Regions from separate parts of the Cupriavidus sp. FW305-46 genome, predicted to be linked through region 2. Evidence: predicted binding sites of a transcription regulator. Region 2 holds the regulator's gene; each other region holds the start of a gene.
The links. The regulator sigma-54, encoded in region 2, starts transcription at its own class of promoters, with help from an activator protein. The targets are predictions, from matches to a motif close to TGGCANGNAANCTGCTTT.

Region 1 (6,891 bases), on a different contig from region 2:
GCGGCCAGAAGGGCGATGAGGGAGCACTCAGCCAAGCCGCAACGGAAGGCGTGACCGGTGCGGGGGAAGAGCGTGCGGTGCTGCATAAGCGGCCCCAAAGTGGCAATCCTGGATCTAGCTTAGCCTACTGGCGCACAACGAAACGCCCCTTCAATGAGTGGTTCAAGCCTGACGTCCCCCGTATCTATCCTGCAGGTGTATTGGGCCGCGACGGCAAACTCGCAACATGCCGGGGCAGTGTGTAACGAATCTCCATGTAGTGGCGTACGCGCCATATTGAAGTCGGTGCAAGCAGGTAGAATTGCCCCCTCCGTGCAATCGCAACATTCCTATAACAATGAGCCCCCGTCCGTCGCGCCTGCCGTGCATTGACGCCCTGAAAGCAATCAGCTCCCAGTTGATCGTGCTCCATCACCTGGCCTTCTATGGCCCGATGTCCGATACCGCGTATCGGCTGGCCCCGGGGCTGGTGGACTGGCTGTACGACTACGCCCGCATCGCCGTGCAGGTCTTCCTGGTGGTCAGCGGTTTCCTCGCCGCGCGCAGCCTGGCGCCGCATGGCCGGCTGGAGATCAGCCAGCATCCGCTGCTGGTGCTGTGGCGGCGCTACCAGAAGCTGGTGGTGCCCTTTGCCGCGGCGCTGCTGCTCAGCATCGCCGGTGCCGCCCTGGCGCGCCAATGGATGGTGCATGATTCGATCCCCGCGCCGCCCGGCCTGCTGCAGTTCCTGGCGCACGTGACGTTGCTGCATAACGTGCTCGATGTCGACGCGCTCTCGGCCGGGGTCTGGTACGTGGCCATCGACCTGCAGCTGTTTGCGCTGCTGCTGGGCGCGCTGTGGGCCGCGCGCGCCGCGGCGTGCGGGAAAGCGCCGGCGGGTGCCGGGGTCAGCATTGGCATCGTGGCGCTGGTGGCAGTGGCGTCGCTGTTCTGGTTCAACCGCGATGCCGCGTGGGATATCTGGGCGCTGTACTTCTTCGGCGCCTATGGCATGGGGGCGCTGGCCTACTGGGCGTCCAACCCCGGTCGCCCGGTGTTGCCGCTGCTGGTCCTCGGCGCGGTGGCGTTGGCGGCGCTGGCCTTCGATTTCCGGCTGCGCATCGCGGTGGCGCTGGCCACTGCGCTGCTGCTGGCGGTGGCGCGCCGCGGCGGCTGGCTGGAGCGCTGGCCGCGGGCGCGCGTGGTCGGCTTCTTCGGGCGCATTTCCTATTCGGTGTTCCTGGTTCACTTTCCGGTCTGCCTGCTGGTCAACGCGCTGGTGTCGAACCTGGCGCCAGGCCGGCCGGTGCTGAACGCGCTCGGCATGGTTGCAGCATGGGCGCTCAGCAATGTGGCCGGCGCGTTGTTCTATCGCTACATCGAAAGCGCCCGGCCGTTGGCGGCGCTGCGTGCGCTGCTGGGCAACGGCCGCGACCGCGCCAGCCGGCAACGCGTGTAACGTTTGCAGGCACGGTCGTGCAGCGGTGGTACGGCTTCTCCCGGACGGCGCCGTGCCAGCATGGCCGTGCGCGCTTCTTGTTGGTGCTTGTGCACCCGTTATGCCACGCCGCCTGCACGCCATGCGTGCATGCCGCCCGCCCGAACTTGCGTTCGGCGCCACACACATCGGAGCAACACTCGCGTAAACGGCATTGGGCGATGGCACAAAGGTTGCCTAGTATGGAATCGTAAACCTGACCATTTGGTCAGGATTCCATCGGGAACCGAGGGTGCCATGTCCGACCATATCGTCCTGACCTCGCACGCACGCCGCGACAAGCCGGCCGAGCCTATCCACTGGGGCGCCCCCACGGCGGCCGAGCGCGGGCCGGTCATTGCCAGCCTGGCGAATCCGGCGCAGCGCAATGTGATCGGTACTCACGCAGGTGCCTACGCGATCTACCGGGCCCTGGCGGTTGCTGCGGGCGCATTGCAGCGCGACCATCGCACCGACCTGACCGATACCGCGCCGGCGGAGGCCATCGGCCCGCATCCGCAGTGGGGCGACCCGGAGAAAATTGTCTCGCTGGATCCCTGGGGCCACCTGGTTTCCACTGTGTTTGCCGACCGCATCGCGGCCGGCGTGGATATCCGCCCGACCATCGCCGTCACCCGCGCGCATATCAACATGCCGGAGCTGATGTCGGCCATCGCGGCCGGCCGGCTCAAGCCCGACGGCGACATCCTCCATGCCAACGGCGATGTGCGCGTGACCAAGGCTGCGGTCGATCCGGTCTGGTACCTGCCCGGGCTGGCGGCCCGTTTCGGCATCAAGGAAAGCGTGCTGCGCCGCAGCCTGTTCGAGCAGACCGGCGGCATGTTCCCGGAACTGGTGACGCGGCCGGACCTGAAGGTGTTCCTGCCGCCCATCGGCGGCATGACGCTGTATTTCTTCGGCGACGTGAGCCAGCTGGGCAAGCCCGAAACCCGCGTGGCCTGCCGCGTGCACGATGAATGCAACGGATCGGATGTGTTCGGGTCAGACATCTGTACCTGCCGGCCGTATCTGGCACATGGCATCGAGGTGTGCATCGAGATGGCGCAGCAGGGCGGTGTCGGGCTGGTGGTCTACAACCGCAAGGAGGGCCGCGCGCTGGGCGAGGTGACCAAGTTCCTGGTCTACAACGCACGCAAGCGGCAGGTGGGCGGCGACCGTGCCGAGACTTACTTTGCCCGCACCGAATGCGTGGCAGGCGTGCAGGACATGCGTTTCCAGGAGCTGATGCCGGATGTGTTCCACTGGTTGGGCATCCGCCGCATCGACCGCTGGGCGTCGATGAGCAACATGAAGCATGGCGCGCTGGTGGCGCAGGGCATCGAGGTGGTCGAGCAGGTGGCCATCCCCGAGACCCTGATTCCCGCCGACGCCCGTGTCGAGATCGATGCCAAGGTGGCCGCGGGCTACTTTACGCACTACACGCCGCCGGATGCGAACGAACTGGCCCTGGCAAAGGGCAGGGGGTTGAACGAATGACGATGTTTCCCGAGGATGGCAAGCCCGGCATGGACCGCCAGGGCACAGGTAACGAGATGCGGCCGGGTGCCGGCTGGCTGAGCCCGGTGCCGGAAGGGCATCCCGCTTCGGCGCTGCTGTGTGCCGAGGCGGTGCGCACGCATTGCGCGGCGGTCACCGAGCACGTGGCCAGCGGCGCGTCCGAACTTTTCACCTGGCATCCGGACCGCGTGCATGCCATTGCCGACTATGTCGCCAGCACCATCCGCCAGCGCTATCCGGACCTGCAGGTGCCGTACCACAGCCGCTGGCGCCATTTTGAAAGCGCCGGCGTCGACCAGCGCGCGGACCGCTGGCAGGTGCTGTGCGAGCGTGCCGCGCTGAGCGGGCCCGAGCACCGCGAGGAGCGCGCCCGCATCGGCATCGACCTGGTGATTCCAAGCGTGTTGCTCGATGCCGGTGCCGGCCCTGACTGGCGTTACCGCGATCCGGCCAGCGACCTGGTGCTGACGCGCTCGGAAGGGCTGGGCGTGGCCAGTTTCGACCTGTTCGCGCGCGGCGGCTTCTCGGCCGCGCCGGGCGATCCGCTGCGCGCGGACGCCGAGCGGCTGCAGCGCATCGATGCCGACAGCATCGCCCACGCCTTCCAGGTCGCGCAGCACAACCCGCTGGTGGGGCTGGAAGGCCGCGCCGGCCTGCTGCGCCGCCTGGGCGAGGTGATGGAGGCGACCCCGGCGCTGTTCGGCCGGCCGGCGCGGCTGGGCAACCTGTACGACTACCTGAAGGCGCATGCGGTCAACGGGCAGCTCGACGCCAGCTTCCTGCTGCGCACGCTGCTGGTCGGCCTGGGGCCGGTATGGCCGGGGCGGATCATTGTCGAAGGCGTGTCGCTGGGCGACTGCTGGCGGCATCCGGCCGCGCCGGGCGGGCTGGTGCCGTTCCACAAGCTCACGCAATGGCTGACCTATTCGCTGCTGGAGCCGCTGGAGGACGCCGGCCTGACCGTGACCGGGCTGGACGCGCTGACGGGCCTGCCCGAATATCGCAACGGCGGCCTGCTCTACGACTTCGAGCTGATGGTGCCGCGCGACCCCGGCTTTGCCGCCGTGCCGCATGCGGTGGATGAGCCCGTGATCGTCGAATGGCGCGCGCTGACCGTGACCGGCCTGGACCTGGTGGCCGACGGCGTGCGCCAGGCGCTTGGCTTGCAGGAAGAAAATTTCCCGCTGGCGCGCGTGCTCGAAGGCGGCACCTGGGCGGCGGGGCGCCGCATTGCCGCCAAGCGGCGCCCGGGTGGCGCGCCGCCGTTCGCCATCATCAGCGACGGCACCGTGTTCTGAGCACGTCGGCCGCCAGGCGGCCGACGTTGCCGGCAGGCATTGCATGTGAAACCTGGCATCAGGAGCGTCACCATGAACGACATGTCCGCTGTTCCCGCTGTTGACCCACTCGATGCCGATGCTGCCGGCCTGGCCGGCGTGCTGGTCGTCGACCACCCGCTGGTGCAGCACAAGGTCACCCTGGTGCGCAGCGAGGACACCACCACCGACAACTTCCGCCGGCTGGTGCGTGAAATCAGCCAGTTGCTGACCTACGAAGCCACGCGCGACCTGGCCATGGAGACGGTCGCCATCCGCACGCCGATCGCGCCGATGCAGTCGCGGGTGCTGTCGGGCAAGAAGCTGTGCCTGGTGTCGATCCTGCGCGCGGGCAACGGCTTTATCGACGGCATGCTGGAGCTGCTGCCGGCGGCGCGCGTCGGGCATATCGGCCTGTACCGCGACCCCGAGACGCTGGAGCCGATCGAGTACTACTTCAAGATGCCGGAAGACATCCAGGAGCGCATGGTGATCGTGGTGGACCCGATGCTGGCCACCGGCAACTCGGCCATCGCCGCGCTGAACCGCCTGAAAGAGGCCGGCGTCACCACCATGAAGTACGTGTGCCTGATCGCCTCGCGCCCGGGGCTGCGCGCGCTGCGCGCGGCGCACCCTGAGGTCGGCATCGTCACCGCGGCCATCGACGACACGCTCAACGAGCACGGCTATATCGTGCCCGGGCTGGGCGACGCCGGCGACCGCCTCTACGGCACGCGCTGATGGACACGCAGGCCAGCGCCGCGGCGCGGCGCCCGCTGCCCGCGTGCGATGCCCCGGGCGGGCGCATCCGGCAGGAGAACCAGGCCATGATCCTGCACGCGGCCGAGCATGTCTTTGCGCGCGCGGGCTTTGCCGGCGCCACCATGGCCGAGATCGCGGTGCGTGCCGGGGTGCCCAAGTCCAACCTGCATTACTACTTCCGCACCAAGCAGGCGTTGTACCGTGCCGTGCTGGCGCATACGCTGCAGCTGTGGCTGTCGGAGACCGACATCATCCGCGCCGAGCTGCCACCGCAGGTGGCGCTGGAACAATACATCCGCGCCAAGATGCGGCTGTCGGCCAGTCATCCGGATGCGTCGCGCGTATTTGCCAATGAACTGCTGCACGGCGCGCATGAGATCGGCGAGGTCCTGCGGCAGGTGCTGCGCGAACTGGTGTCGCGCAAGGCCGCGGTGGTGCAGCAGTGGATCGACCGCGGCCAGATGGCGCCGGTCGACCCCCAGCACCTGTTCTTCACGATCTGGGCGGCCACGCAGACCTATGCGGATTTCGAGTCGCAGGTATGCGCGGTGCTCGGCGTCAGCCAGCTGGAGCAGCAGGACTATGCGCAGGCCACCGAGCACCTGGTGGCGCTGCTGCTGCGCGGCTGCGGACTCGACCCCGAGCCCGCAGCACGCGACCGGCGCGCATGACGCCGTGGCGCCGGAGCCGGCGCCGTGAGAACATCGCCGTGCCTCCTGCCTGAGAGACCTCCATGCTCGACCTGATCCTGCGGCACTGCAACCTGCCCGACGGGCGCACCGACATCGATATCGGCATTGCCGCGGGCCGCATCGCCGCGGTTGAGCCGGCACTGGCCGCGCGCGCCGCCGACGAGATCGATGCGGCCGGCCTTCTGGTGACGCCGCCGTTCGTCGATGCGCACTTCCATATGGACGCCACGCTGTCGTACGGGCTGCCGCGCGTGAACCAGTCGGGCACGCTGCTCGAAGGCATCGCGCTGTGGGGCGAGCTCAAGCCGATGCTGACGCAGGAAGCGCTGGTCGAGCGCGCGCTGGCCTATTGCGACTGGGCGGTGGCGCGCGGGCTGCTGGCGATCCGCTCGCATGTGGACGTGTGCGATCCGCGGCTGCTGGCGGTGGAGGCGCTGCTGCACGTGCGCGAGCGCGTGCGCCCCTACCTGGACCTGCAGCTGGTGGCGTTTCCGCAGGACGGCGTGCTGCGCGCGCCCGGCGCGCTGGACAACCTGAAGCGCGCGCTGGACATGGGCGTCGACGTGGTCGGCGGGATCCCGCATTTCGAGCGCACCATGGCGCAGGGCGCCGAATCGGTGCGGCTGTTGTGCGAGCTGGCGGCGGACCGCGGCCTGCGTGTCGACATGCACTGCGACGAGAGCGACGACCCGCTGTCGCGCCATATCGAGACGCTGGCCAGCGAGACCGTGCGGCTCGGCCTGCAGGGCAGGGTGGCGGGCTCGCACCTGACCTCGATGCATTCGATGGACAACTACTACGTGTCCAAGCTGCTTCCGCTGATGCGCGAGGCCGGCGTGGCGGCGATCGCCAATCCGCTGATCAACATCACGCTGCAGGGGCGGCACGATACCTATCCCCGGCGCCGCGGCATGACGCGCGTGCCGGAGTTGCTGGCGGCCGGCGTGCCGGTGGCGTTCGGCCACGATTGCGTGATGGATCCGTGGTACAGCCTGGGCTCCGGCGACATGCTGGAAGTGGCGCACATGGGGCTGCACGTTGCGCAGATGACCGGGCAGGAGGCCATGCGCGCCTGCTTCGCCGCGGTGACCGCCACGCCCGCGCAGATCCTGGGGCTGGATGGCTACGGCGTGGCGCCTGGCTGCCG
Region 2 (6,891 bases):
TGCTTGCTCTCCTGGGTGTGGAAAACTTCATGGCCGCGCGCCATTGCCGGCGTTGCAGCTTCCGTAACGGGCGCGATGCCCATTACAGCACAAAACGGAGCATGCCTGAAGAACGTTGACGTTCTGCGTCAACGTCGTTGTAAGCAAATGAAAACGCTGGCGCTCAGAGCAGGCGGCCCTGGCCGCGCGAAACCGCATCGGCCTGCATCGCGGCGCGCTGCCGGTCCATGAAGTCGCGCAGCGTATCGATGCCGCGCAGGCGCAGGATGGTGTTGCGCACCGCGGCCTCGACCAGCACGGCCAGGTTGCGCCCGGCCGCCACCTGGATCTTGACCATGTGGATCGGCAGGCCCAGCACGTCGAGGTATTGCGAATCGAGCGGCAGCCGCTCGAACTCGCCGTCATTGCGACGCACCAGCTGCACCACCAGCTTGATCTTCATCTTCCGGCGCACCGCGGTCTCACCGAAGATGGTCTTGATGTCGAGCAGGCCCAGGCCGCGTACTTCAAGCAGGTTCTGCAGCAGCGGCGGGCAGCGGCCTTCGATGAAATCCGGCCCCAGGCGCACGAAGTCTACGGCATCGTCGGCTACCAGCCCGTGGCCGCGCGAGATCAGTTCCAGGCCCAGTTCGCTCTTGCCCAGGCCCGATTCGCCCATGATCAGCACGCCCATGCCCAGGATGTCGAGGAATACCCCGTGCATGGTCACGCGCGGCGCGGAGATACGCGACAGGTACAGGCGCAGGTGGTCGATCACCGCGGCCGACGACACCGGCGTGGTGAACAGCGGCGTGGACGAGCGCGTGCAGCGCAGTTCCAGGTCGGGCGGCGGCTCCATGCCGTCGGCGATCACCAGGAAGGGCGGCTCCAGCAGGATCAGCTCGCCCATCTGGCGCTTGCGGGTCTCGTCGTCGAGCCGCTGGTAATAAGTGATCTCGGGCTTGCCGAGCACCTGGATGCGGTTGGGGTGGATCAGGTTCAGGTGGCCCACCAGGTCGGCGGCGGAGGTGGCTTCGCGGGCGAACTCCACGTCGAAGGCGCGGTCCGCACCTTCCAGGCCGGCCACCCACGAGAGTTTGATGTCGGCTGCGTTGTCGTCGAAGATGGACTGGGAGGTGACGCCGGTGAGTTCCATGCGGTATGACTGGTGGGGCGGTTTGCGAAGCGCCTCGGCGCCTGCCCGGTCTGGTGCCGGCCCGCTTGAGGGGTCAGGGGATCAGGGATGCCATGCGATCAGCAACTGATGGACGGCATCGGGCGTGGGCAGCGTGGCCAGCCCTTCACGCATGTCGCGGTCGGAAAGCAGTTGCGCGATTTCGGACAGGATTTCCAGGTGCTGCTGCGTAGCCTGTTCGGGCACCAGCAGGAAGATCAGCAGCGATACCGGCTTGCCATCGGGAGATTCGAACGGAATTGGTTCGGCCAGGCGCATGAACGCGGCCAGCGGCTGCTTCAGGCCCTTGATGCGGCCGTGCGGGATTGCCACGCCGGCGCCCAGGCCGGTGGATCCAAGCGACTCGCGCGCGAACAGGTTGTCCGTCACGATGGCGCGCGCCACACCATGGTTGTTCTCGAAGAGGAGCCCGGCCTGCTCGAACACACGCTTCTTGCTGGTGACGCTGACGTCGAGGGTGATGTTGCCGGGTGGCAGCAATTTGGCCAAACGATTCATGGGCGATGCGCAGGATTTCAGTTAGCGGGCGGACCGCCCCGCCGGGCAGTGGGCTGGCTCCGGCCTGCCGTTGGCCTGGCCGGAGGCGTCCGGCCCATTATAGAGCAGCGACTACTCCCGCATTGTGCAGCGCAACGGGGCAAGCCGGTGCAGAACGATACATGGTGATGCAATCGTGCCTCCGCGGCGGGGAGCCGGTGCACCGGTGCGGGGCACGGCCAGGATTCCCTCTCTTTGTATGGCGCAGCATACACCTTGGCGCAGCGCTTGCGAACACCCTTGCTCATTCGGGTGAAAAGCATTGGCTCCGGCGCCACAGCCGGGCCGCGCCGCCAGTGCGGGCGCGGCATGCCGGCGGCAACCGGGAACGCGAGGGCGCAAAAAAGCCGCGCTTCATGGCGCGGCTTGCCTGTTCAATCCTGATTCAGCAGCCCGCTGCGGGGCTGCCGGGCACGGTCATTGCTGCATTTGCGCTGCGGCCATCTGGTACTTGACCGCTTCGCGGTCGTGGCCTTGCACGCGATCCTTGTAGCGGATCACCTGACGGTCCAGCTTGTCGACGAGTGCGTCGATCGCTGCATACAGGTCTTCGTGATGCGCTTCGACAAAGATGTCCTTGCCCTTGAGATGTAGATTGATTTCCGCGTACTGACGCCGGTCCTTTTCCTTATGGTTGTCGACAGAGAGCAGCACACTAACGCCAATGACTTGATCGAAATGCCTGACGATTCGCTCCAGCTTCGTTTCCACGTACTCACGCAGAGGGGGCGTGATGTCCAGGTGGTGTCCACTGATCTTGAAGTTCATAGCGCTTCTCCTTCTGAAAGAGCCTCACCAGGCAGGCGGTGGGCTCGGCTACAAAGACTTGCGGAGATTGACTGCGGGGATCTTCAGGGCTTCGCGATACTTGGCAACGGTGCGGCGTGCGACAACGAAGCCTTGTTCGCCCAGCAGTTCGGCAATGCGACTGTCGGAAAGGGGATTCCTCGGGTCTTCGGCTCCTATCAGTTGCTTGATCAAGGCGCGGATGGCCGTTGATGAAGCCGCGCCACCGGTTTCGGTGGACACGTGGCTGCCGAAGAAGTACTTCAGTTCGAAAGTACCCATCGGCGTTGCCATATATTTATTGGTCGTCACCCGGGAGATGGTTGACTCGTGTAAACCCAGTGTATCGGCAATCTCCCGCAAAACCAAGGGGCGCATGGCGATTTCGCCGTGGCTGAAAAAGTTCTTTTGACGCTCGACAATGGCCTGCGAGACACGCAGGATTGTGTCGAACCTCTGCTGGATGTTCTTGATCAGCCAGCGCGCCTCCTGCAGCTTCTGCTGCAGCCCGGCGGTGCCGGACTCACCCTTCGCGCCACGCAGGATTTGTGCATACATGTCATTGATGCGCAGCCTCGGCATCACATCCGGATTGAGCTGCGCGATCCAGCCGCCGCCACCCTTGCGCACGAACACGTCCGGCACCACGAAGTCCGCCTCCGGGCGGCTGTATGCATGGCCGGGGTAGGGCGCCAGCGAGCGGATCAGTTCGTGTGCGGACTTCAGCGCCGCTTCATCGACCTGCAGCGCCTTCTTCAGCCGCGTGTAGTCGCGTACTGCGAGCAACTCCAGGTGGTTGGTCACGATGTTCAGGGCCAGTTCGCGCTGCGGGTGCGTCAGGCGCCGCAACTGCAGGGCCAGGCACTCGGCGGCGTTGCGCGCGCCCACGCCGGGCGGGTCGAAGCTCTGCAGCAGCGTGAGGATGGCGTGGACTTCCTCGATCTCGAACTCGAGTTCTTCCGGCAACTCCGTGCAGATCTCCTCAAGCGATGCGCTCAGGTAGCCATCATCGTCGAGTGATTCGATCAGGAAGATGGCCAGGCCCTTGTCGCGCGCGGAGATCTTCAGCGGCGTGAGCTGTTCCATCAGGTACTCGCGCAGCGTGGGCTCGGCTTCACGCAGCTGCATCGGCGTTTTTTCATCCTCGTCGCCCTGGGGGCGGCGGGCAAAGTCGTCCAGGCTCCAGTCGCCGCTGCCATAGTCGTCGCCGTTGCCGCTGTCGCCATAGCTGTCGTCGTCAGCCGCGCCATCGGCGCGGGCCTCGCCATTGCCCTGCGGCTCTGCCGGCGCGGGCGCCGGTGCGCTCTGCAGGTTGACCGAGCCGTCGGCCGCAACGCGCAGCGGGCTTTCGATCCAGTCGTTCTCACGTTCGAGCAGAGGGTTTTCCGTCAGCGCCTGTTCGACCTCTTGCTGCAGTTCCAGCGTGGAAAGCTGCAGCAGCCGGATCGACTGCTGCAGTTGCGGGGTCAGGGCCAGATGCTGGGAAAGGCGGAGCTGTAGCGACGGTTTCATGCGACCTATTCTATGCGCATCTTTCCGTTGTTGGAACGGAAATTGCTATCGCTTATGCGGTCTGATCGCTGCTGGCTGTGGCAGGCCCACGTGCGCCCGCGAATAGGCCTGCCGCTCCATGGCAGGCCGCTGCATCACATGCGGAAGTTCTCGCCCAGGTAGACGCGCCGCACTGCGTCATTGGCGATGATTTCCTCGGGCTGGCCCGCGGCCAGCACCGTGCCTTCGCTGATGATGTAGGCGTGGTCGCAGATGCCGAGCGTCTCGCGCACGTTGTGGTCGGTGATCAGCACGCCGATATTGCGCGCCTTGAGGAAGCTGACGATGCGCTGGATCTCGCCCACGGCGATCGGGTCCACGCCGGCGAAGGGTTCGTCCAGCAGGATGAAGCGCGGCGACGACGCCAGCGCGCGCGCGATTTCCACGCGGCGGCGCTCGCCGCCCGACAGCGACAGCGCCGGGTTGTTGCGCAGGTGCGCGATCTGCAGGTCGTCGAGCAGCGAATCGAGGCGGCGCTCGATCTCGGCCTTGGCCAGCGGCTTGCCCTTGTCCAGCTGCAGCTCCAGCACCGCGCGGATGTTCTCTTCGACGTTGAGCTTGCGGAATACCGAGGCTTCCTGCGGCAGGTACGACAGCCCCATGCGCGCGCGCTCGTGGATCGGCAGGCCGCTGATGTGGTCGCCGTCGAGCACGATATCGCCTTCGTCCAGCGCCACCAGGCCCACGATCATGTAGAACGACGTGGTCTTGCCCGCGCCGTTGGGCCCGAGCAGGCCGACCACCTCGCCGCTCTTCACGTCGAGCGAGACGTCCTTGACCACCGTGCGCGAGCCATAGCGCTTCTTCAGGTGGCGCACGACCAGGGTGCTGCCGCCGGCAAGGACGGTGGAGGCTTCGACGGAAGGCTTGTCGGCGATGGTTGCGGTATCGGTCATTGGCACAGTCTGGCGTTCAGGCGTTTCCGGCGCCGGCCGCATGCGATGCACGCAGCCGGCGCCAGGCGTCAGGGTTTGTTGGCAGGCGCGGGCGCTGGCTTCAGGTCCAGCGGCGAGCCGCTGCTGCCCGTGGCGCCGGCCTTCTGGTCCTGGCGCGGCGACAGCACCGCGCGTACGCGGCCGGACGGATTGGCGGCCGCGGCGTCGCCGCTGCCGCCGCCGGCAGCCGTGTAGAACTCCTTGCGGCTGTCGTAGGTCAGCACCGCGCCGCGGATCTCGTCGACCTGCTTGGCGCCCTGCAGGCGCGCCATGCGGGCATTGCCGATCAGCTTGGAGTACTCCTGCTTGCCGTCGTACTCGATGCGGTCGCCCCAGCCGTCGATGTATTCGTCGACGCCTTCGCGCTTCTGCCGGATGTAGGCCTGCTTGCCCGGCTTGGCGGTGGCCACCGCGAACTGGTAGCCCTCGGGATCGGTGCGCAGTTCGGCGGCGTCGGACTTCAGGATCATGGTGCCCTTGGTCAGCACCACGTTGCCGGTCAGCGTATAGATCTGCTTGACGTCGTCGTAGCTGGCGTTGTCCGCCTCCAGCACCATCGGCTTGTCGCGGTCCGCGCGCTCGGCCAGGGCGGGCTGGGCCAGCAGGCCGAAGGCCATGGCCAGGGCGAGCAGGGCCGGGGCGGTGCGTCGACGGGACGATGTCGTCAGGGAAGCAGTCATGTTGGCAGGGTTGCTTGAGGGCGTCTGGGTACGTTGGTGCGGGTTGGTGCGGCCCCCGGGCCGGGGCTCAGGACCCCGGCGCGCGGCCCGGGGTCGGCCCGGTGATGATGGTGCCGCGTACATTGCCGAGCAATTGTACTTCGCGCGTGACGTTGTTGAAGATCAGGCCGTTGGCGGTCATCACCGACGGCCCGCGCGTCAGCTTGACCGGCTTGTCGGTCTTGACGATGTCGTCATTGACCAGCAGCTGGAAATAACTGGATGCGGCGGTCAGCTGCGGGTCCTTGGACACGTCCACGCCCTGCTGGCGCATGACGAAGCCGTTGCCGTACAGGTCGATCACCGAGCCCTCGGCGTTCATGCGGCCCATATCGGCGCGGGCGGTGACCGGCGGGCGGTCCGGCTCGTACGCGCGCATGGCGGGCCGGGTCACCTCGTAGGTCTGGTCATCTTCGAAATGGATCATGCGCTCGCCGGTGAAGCGGATCTTGGTGCTGCCGTCCGGTGCCAACTCGGTGGCCGAGAAGCGGTCCATGAAGTAATCGGGCTCATGCTTCTTGGCGCTTTGCGCGGCCGGGTCTTCCTTGGGGGAGTTGATCTGGACCAGCCAGAACGTGCTGCCCGCCACGAAGGCCATCAGCAGCAGCGGCAGCAGCCGCATGACGATGCCGCTGAGGGAGGCGAGGAGTGCCTGCATGGTGTCCTTGGCGTTGTGCCGGTTGTGCCGGGCCGCGCCCGCTCAGATAACCTTGGCGCGGGTCAGGTCGTGGATATGCAGCGCGCCGGTCAGGCGGCCGTCGTCATCCACCACCAGCAGCTGGTTGATGCGGTTGGCCTCCATCACCTGCACCGCTTCGACGGCGAGCTGGTTCTCGTTGACCACGTGCGGGTTGCGGTGCATGACGTCGCCGATGGGAACGGTCTTCCAGTCGCGCGGGGTTTCCAGCAGGCGGCGCAGGTCGCCGTCGGTGAAGACGCCGATGGCGTGTCCGTCCGGGTCCACCACGGCGGTCATGGCCATGCCCTTGCGGGTGATTTCCATCAGCGCCTGGGCCAGCGGGGTGTTTTCACGCACCTCGGGCACGGCGTTGCCGGTGCGCATCACGTCGCGCACATGGGTCAGCAGCTTGCGCCCGAGCGCGCCGCCGGGGTGCGAGCGGGCGAAGTCTTCCTCGCCAAAGCCGCGCGCATCGAGAACCGCCACCGCCAGCGCATCGCCCAGCGCCAG
Region 3 (6,891 bases), on a different contig from region 2:
CCAGCAGCAGCGCCGCCAGCAGGGCGTGCAGCCATGGCAGGATGGAAACGGATAAGGGATTGCGCATAGGTGCTGGCGAGTTGCGGAATGAGTGTTTGGGGAGAAGGCAGGTGTCCATGACGAAGCGAGTGCCATCTGGCTGGCAAGCGCCTGCCCTCTCCCCCAGCCCCTCTCCCGCAAGCGGGAGAGGGGAGCCAACCGGCAGCGGGTGGCCCGGCTTGCTTACATCACCTTGTCCGGCTTGCCTTCGTTACCCGCGATGAACGGGCTCCACGGCTGCGCGCGCACCGCCTTCGGCGTCTTCCACACCACCGAGAACTGGCCGTCGCCCTTCACTTCGCCGATCATCACCGGCTTGTACAGGTGGTGGTTCTCGCCCATGGTCAGCGTGAAGCCGTCCGGTGCCTTGAAGGTCTGGCCGTACATGGCGGCGCGCACCTTGTTGGTGTCGGTGGTGCCGGCCTTCTTCACGGCCTGCGCCCACATATGGATGCCCACGTAGGTGGCTTCCATCGGGTCGTTGGTCACACGCTTGTCGCCGCCGGGCAGGTTGTTGGCCTTGACCCATGCCGCCCACTGCTTGCGAAAGGCGTCGTTCTCGGGGTTCTTGACCGACATGAAGTAATTCCATGCGGCCAGGTGGCCCACCAGCGGCTTGGTATCGATGCCGCGCAGTTCCTCCTCACCCACCGAGAACGCCACCACCGGCACGTCCTTGGCCTTCAGCCCGGCGTTGCCAAGCTCCTTGTAGAACGGCACGTTGGAGTCGCCGTTGATGGTGGAGATCACCGCGGTCTTGCCGCCCTGCGAGAACTTCTTGATATTGGCGACGATGGTCTGGTAGTCGCTGTGGCCAAATGGGGTGTAGACCTCTTCGATGTCCTTGTCGGCCACGCCCTTGCTCTTCAGGAAGGCGCGCAGGATCTTGTTGGTGGTGCGCGGGTAGACGTAGTCCGTGCCCAGCAGGAAGAAGCGCTTGGCGCCGCCGCCTTCCTTGCTCATCAGGTATTCCACCGCCGGAATGGCCTGCTGGTTGGGCGCTGCACCGGTGTAGAAGACGTTCTTCGACATCTCTTCGCCTTCATACTGCACCGGGTAGAACAGCAGCGAGTTCAGCTCTTCGTAGACCGGCAGCACGGATTTGCGCGACACCGAGGTCCAGCAGCCGAAGGTCACCGCGACCTTGTCCTTGGTGATCAGCTGGCGCGCCTTTTCCGCGAACAGCGGCCAGTTCGAGGCGGGATCCACCACCACCGGCTCCAGCTTGCGCCCCAGCACGCCGCCGCTCTTGTTGATCTCGTCGATGGTCATCAGGGCCACGTCCTTCAGCGACGTCTCCGAAATGGCCATGGTGCCGGACAGCGAGTGCAGGATACCGACCTTGATCGGTTCCTTGGACTGCGCCATGGCCAGCGGGCTGGTACCGATCATTGCCGCGGCGGCTATCGCCGACAGCTTCAGCATGTCACGTCGTTGCATTTGCAGCTCCCGTTTATGGTGTTAGTCAGGGACTACGCTCCCCGGGTGATGCTTCTGCAACTAGCGTGCCATGGAGGCAGGCCGCCTGATACCCACCGCACCCCCGGCAGATGGCGTGCTGGCGCGGCGCGCAGGCGCTGCCGCCGCCCACGATCGCGCATCCGCACCAGAACAGTGCGGGCGGCGCACGCACCACTCCCGTGCATCTGCGCAATTCCGTGCGGGCGGCATGCGCAAGGCACCAGGCGCTGCGCGTCCCCGCACCAAGGCCGGGCGTCATGCCCCAAGGCAGGCGACGGGCAAAAAAAACGGGGCCCCTTGCAGGGCCCCGCTCTCGATGCCAGGACGTTGGTCCTTACATCACCATCATGTTGGCATTCAGGTTGTGCATGATCCACAGCGAACCCGCCACCACGATCACCAGGATCAGCGCCGTGAACAGCAGCGCGATCACGTTGCTGCGCTGCTCGGACGACGTGTCCAGGTGCAGGAAGTACTTCAGGTGGACCAGGATCTGGACCGCGGCCATGCCGAGGATGATCCAGAGGATGGTGCCCTTGTCCATGCTGCCGTCCATCACGAGCTTGAACGGGACCACGGTCAGGATCACGGCCAGGATGAAGCCGATTGCGTACGACTTGAAGCTGGCGTGGGTGTCATGACCCGCGTGCGAGTCGTGCGAATCGTGGGCGCCGTGCGCCGCCGGTGCGTTGTGTTGTGCCATCACAGATGTCCCATCAGGTAGACCACGGTAAACACGCCGATCCAGACCACGTCCAGGAAGTGCCAGAACAGCGACAGGCACATCAGGCGCTTGCTCAGGGTCGGGGTGATGCCCTTCTTCGACAGTTGCCACATCAGCACGATCATCCACAGCATGCCGCTGGCGACGTGCAGGCCGTGGGTGCCGACCAGCGTGAAGAACGACGACAGGAACGCGCTGCGGCCCGGGCCGGCGCCTTCGGCGATCAGGTGATGGAATTCGTTGATTTCCATCGCCATGAATGCCGCGCCCAGCAGGAACGTGATGCCGAGCCACACCTGCACGCGGCTCAGGCTGCGGTTCTGCAGCGAGATCATCGCCATGCCGTACGTGATCGAGGAGAACAGCAGGATGAAGGTCTCCACCAGCACGTAGTTGAGCTCGAACAGCTCCTTCGCCGACGGGCCGCCTGCCAGTTCGCCGCGCAGCACGGCGAAGGCCGCGAACAGTCCGGCGAAGATGATGCAGTCGCTCATCAGGTAGATCCAGAAGCCATACACCGTATTGGCACTGGTATCGTGGTGCGCATGGTCATGGCCATGCGCGTCGGCTTTGGCCGGTGCGCCGGCCTGCGCGGGGATGCGGTCTAGGACTTGAGTCGACATGGTTCTCAGGCTTGCGAAGCAATGCGCTGCAGATGGCGCGTTTCGATCTGCTCGACCTCGGTGGCCGGCACGTAGTAGTCGATATGGTCGTCGTTGCTGCGGTGGATGAACGCCCACACCATGCCCACCAGGCCAACGATGGCCATCCACCAGATATGCCAGGTCAGGGCAAAGCCGAACACCAGGCTGAAGGCGCCGATGATGAAGCCCGCGCCCGTGTTCTTGGGCATGTGGATCTTCTCGTAGCCTTCGGTCGGCAGCGTCTCGCCACGGGCCTTCATGTCGGAGAACGCGTCCAGGTCACGCACCACCGGGGTGTGCGCGAAGTTGTAGAACGGCGGCGGCGACGAGGTGGCCCACTCCAGGGTGCGGCCGCCCCACGGGTCGCCGGTCACGTCGGCCAGCTTCTTGCGGTCGCGGATCGACACCACGATCTGCAGCACCTGGAAGAAGATGCCCAGCGCCACGAACACCACGCCGACCACGGCCAGGTACAGCCACGGCGTCCAGGCCGGGTTGTCGGTGTGGTTCAGGCGGCGGGTCATGCCCATCAGGCCCAGCACGTACAGCGGCATGAAGGCGAAGTAGAAGCCGACCAGCCAGCACCAGAAGGCGCACTTGCCCAGCCGCTCGTTCAGCGTGAAGCCGAACGCCTTCGGCCACCAGTAGGTGATGCCGGCCAGGTAGCCGAACAGCACGCCGCCGATGATCACGTTGTGGAAGTGGGCGATCAGGAACAGGCTGTTGTGCAGCACGAAGTCAGCGGCCGGCACGGCCATCAGCACGCCGGTCATGCCGCCGATCACGAAGGTGATCATGAAGCCCAGCGTCCACAGCACCGGCGAGGTCATCTGGACCCGGCCGCGGTACATGGTGAACAGCCAGTTGAAGATCTTCACCCCGGTCGGGATGGAGATGATCATGGTGGTGATGCCGAAGAACGCGTTGACGTTGGCGCCCGAGCCCATCGTGAAGAAGTGGTGCAGCCACACGATGAACGACAGCACCATGATCGCGGCGGTCGCGTACACCATGCCCTTGTAGCCGAACAGCTTCTTGCCCGAGAACGTGGCGATCACTTCAGAGAAGATGCCGAACGCCGGCAGGATCAGGATGTACACCTCGGGGTGGCCCCAGATCCAGATCAGGTTCACGTACATCATGGCGTTGCCGCCACCGTCGTTCGTGAAGAAGTGGGTACCGACGTAGCGGTCCAGGCCCAGCAGCGCCAGGGTCACGGTCAGCACCGGGAAGGCAGCCACGATCAGCACGTTGGTGCACAGCGCGGTCCAGGTGAACACCGGCATGCGCATCAGCGTCATGCCCGGCGCGCGCATGCGCAGGATCGTCACCAGGAAGTTCACGCCGGTCAGCAAGGTGCCCAGGCCCGAGATCTGCAAGCTCCAGAGGTAGTAGTCCACCCCCACGCCCGGGCTGAAGTCCAGGCCCGACAGCGGCGGGTAGGCCAGCCAGCCGGTCTTGGCGAATTCACCGACGCCCAGCGAGACATTGACCAGCATGGCGCCCGACACGAACAGCCAGAACGACAGCGTGTTCAGGAACGGGAAGGCCACGTCGCGCGCGCCGATCTGCAGCGGCACGACCAGGTTCATCAGGCCGGTCATCAGCGGCATGGCCACGAAGAAGATCATGATCACGCCGTGGGCGGTGAAGATCTGGTCGTAGTGCTCGGGCGGCAGCACGCCGGTCGCGCCATTGGTGGCGAGCGCCAGCTGGGTGCGCATCATGACCGCGTCGGCGAAGCCGCGCAGCAGCATGATCAGCGCGACCAGGCAGTACATCACGCCGATCTTCTTGTGGTCGACCGAGGTGAACCACTCGTTCCAGAGGTAGCCCCACTTCTTGAAATAGGTGATCGCGCCTAGCAGCGCGGCACCGCCCAGGGCGACGCCGGCCAGAACGACCATGATGATCGGCTCATGAAACGGAATCGCCGACAAACTCAACTTGCCAAACATCATTGCTCCTAGGATTGCGCGCCCAGCGCCTTCACAGGCGTGGTCATCGACAGCTGCTCTTCACCGAGGGTGTTGCGCGACGTGCAGATCGGGCCGCCCTTGAACCCGTCGGCGGCGAGCGCCGTGCCGCTGTGGTCCATGTACTTGTGCAGGATGTTGTGGAAGAGCTTGTCTTCCACCTTGCCGTAGTACGTGACCGGCTCCTTCTCGCTGGGTTGTGCCAGCGTCTTGTAGCCTTCAACGCCCAGTTCGGTGGACGAGGCGCGAACCTTGGCGACCCACTGGTCGAACTCATAGTTCGACATGGCGACCGCCTTGAACTTCATGCCCGAGAAGCCGCCGCCGCTGTAGTTGGCGGACACGCCGTCGTAAGAGCCGGCTTCGTTGGCGATCAGGTGCAGCTTGGTCTCCATCCCTGCCATGGCGTATACCTGGCTGCCCAGTTGCGGGATGAAGAACGAATTCATGATCGAATCCGAGGTGATCTTGAAGTTCACCGGGGTGTCGACCGGGAAGGCGATCTGGTTGACCGTGGCGATCTTCAGTTCCGGATAGATGAACAGCCACTTCCAGTTCAGCGCCACCACCTCGACGGTGACCGGCTTCTTGCTGGATTCGAGCGGCTTGTACGGGTCCAGGTCGTGCGAGGACTTCCAGGTGATGATGCCCAGCGCAATGATGATCAGGCAGGGGATCAGCCACACCACCACTTCGATCGCGGTGGAGTGCGACCAGTCCGGCTCATAGCGCGCCGAGGTATTGGACGCGCGGTACTTCCAGGCGAACACCAGCGTGAGCACGATCACCGGCAGCACCACCAGCAGCATGAGCCAGGTCGCGATCAGGATGATGTTCTTGATGTCGACGCCGACCTGCCCTTTCGGGTCGAGCAGCGTCATGTTGCAGCCGGCGAGCAGGAGCAGGCCAAGGCAAGGCAGGAACCGCGTCCAACGCGGCAGTATGGGTTTCTTCATGTCACGACTGGTTTGGTTACACCGCGCTTCGGGCAAAAGCGTGGCTAAACCGCCTGATGCTCGCGCAAGAGGCGTGGGGCTGAGGGAAAACCGGAAGGACGTGTCCTTAGCTGGCGTTGCGGTCGGGCGGCGGATCGAACGCCGGGGGACCATGCGGCCTTGCAACGCCATGAACACGGAAGGACAACTGACTGCGTGCGCTGCAGGCCCTGTAGGACCTTGCCGGCGCTGCGGCACCTGGCCGAAACCGCGAACGGTCCCGGCTCAGCACAGCGGCCGGGTAGCGTTGGAATACGAGGTTTTTGCACTTCCCGACGGACTTGCCTTCATGGCAAGCGCGGTTTTCGGCCGGGGAGCGCAACACGTAAAACATCGTGGGCGCGACTGTACCGCAACGCAACATTAGGGGTAAACCCAACGGCACAGAACACACTGTTCAGCAGAACGGACAATCGACGCACAAATCCGCGAAGCAGCATTTGACCGGCATCAACGTCACAAATCGGTTCCTAAAAATGCAGAAAGCCGCGCATTAGGCGGCCTCCGGGGTGCGACATGCCTGTGTGGCATATTGTCGCACCGCGTCAAAACTGCGTATCCGTCACCCGTAGCGGCGCGTGATCGACTCGGCGACGCAGACCGGACGGTCGCTGCCCTCGCGCTCCACCGTCACTTCCCAGGTGGACTGTGCCCCCACCAGTTCGGGCGACTTCGGCAGCGGATCGAGACGCTCGACCTTCAGCAGCTTGATGCGCGCGCGCAGCTTGCTGCCCACCGGCACGGGTGCCGTGAAGCGCACGCGGTTCAGGCCGTAGTTGACGCCGATCTTCGACGGCATATGCAGCGCGTTGTGCATGAACTTTGGCAGCAGCGACAGCGTCAGGAAGCCGTGGGCGATCGGGCCGCCATAGGGCGACTCCTTCTTCGCGCGCTCCACGTCGATGTGGATCCACTGGTGGTCGCCGGTGGCATCGGCAAACTGGTTGACCTGCTGCTGGGTCACCTCGATCCAGTCGCTGACCGCGACTTCCTGGCCCTGCAGGCCTTCCAGTTCTTCCAGCGTTGCGATGGTGCGCATGTCGATAGTCTCC

Region 1: the regulator sigma-54 is predicted to act here: its motif matches at 1,640-1,657, upstream of AC3WON_RS02245 (GTP cyclohydrolase II).
Region 3: the regulator sigma-54 is predicted to act here: its motif matches at 1,533-1,550, upstream of urtA (urea ABC transporter substrate-binding protein).

Annotation. Positions count from the first base shown of each region.
Region 1 is NZ_JBYSZI010000003.1:58,030-64,920, forward strand. It holds gene AC3WON_RS02240 (acyltransferase family protein) at 338-1,438, shown strand; gene AC3WON_RS02245 (GTP cyclohydrolase II) at 1,715-2,953, shown strand; gene AC3WON_RS02250 (URC4/urg3 family protein) at 2,950-4,272, shown strand; gene upp (uracil phosphoribosyltransferase) at 4,345-5,031, shown strand; gene AC3WON_RS02260 (TetR/AcrR family transcriptional regulator) at 5,031-5,723, shown strand; gene AC3WON_RS02265 (amidohydrolase family protein) at 5,786-6,891, shown strand, end outside.
Region 2 is NZ_JBYSZI010000040.1:3,338-10,228, forward strand. It holds gene AC3WON_RS19530 (PsiF family protein) at 1-1, opposite strand, end outside; gene hprK (HPr(Ser) kinase/phosphatase) at 164-1,135, opposite strand; gene ptsN (PTS IIA-like nitrogen regulatory protein PtsN) at 1,217-1,672, opposite strand; gene hpf (ribosome hibernation-promoting factor, HPF/YfiA family) at 2,129-2,479, opposite strand; gene AC3WON_RS19550 (RNA polymerase factor sigma-54) at 2,528-4,009, opposite strand; gene lptB (LPS export ABC transporter ATP-binding protein) at 4,144-4,944, opposite strand; gene lptA (lipopolysaccharide transport periplasmic protein LptA) at 5,013-5,663, opposite strand; gene lptC (LPS export ABC transporter periplasmic protein LptC) at 5,731-6,360, opposite strand; gene AC3WON_RS19570 (KpsF/GutQ family sugar-phosphate isomerase) at 6,403-6,891, opposite strand, start outside.
Region 3 is NZ_JBYSZI010000024.1:37,723-44,613, reverse strand. It holds gene urtB (urea ABC transporter permease subunit UrtB) at 1-67, opposite strand, end outside; gene urtA (urea ABC transporter substrate-binding protein) at 223-1,479, opposite strand; gene cyoD (cytochrome o ubiquinol oxidase subunit IV) at 1,835-2,203, opposite strand; gene cyoC (cytochrome o ubiquinol oxidase subunit III) at 2,203-2,847, opposite strand; gene cyoB (cytochrome o ubiquinol oxidase subunit I) at 2,853-4,826, opposite strand; gene cyoA (ubiquinol oxidase subunit II) at 4,835-5,800, opposite strand; gene AC3WON_RS13895 (MaoC family dehydratase) at 6,402-6,878, opposite strand.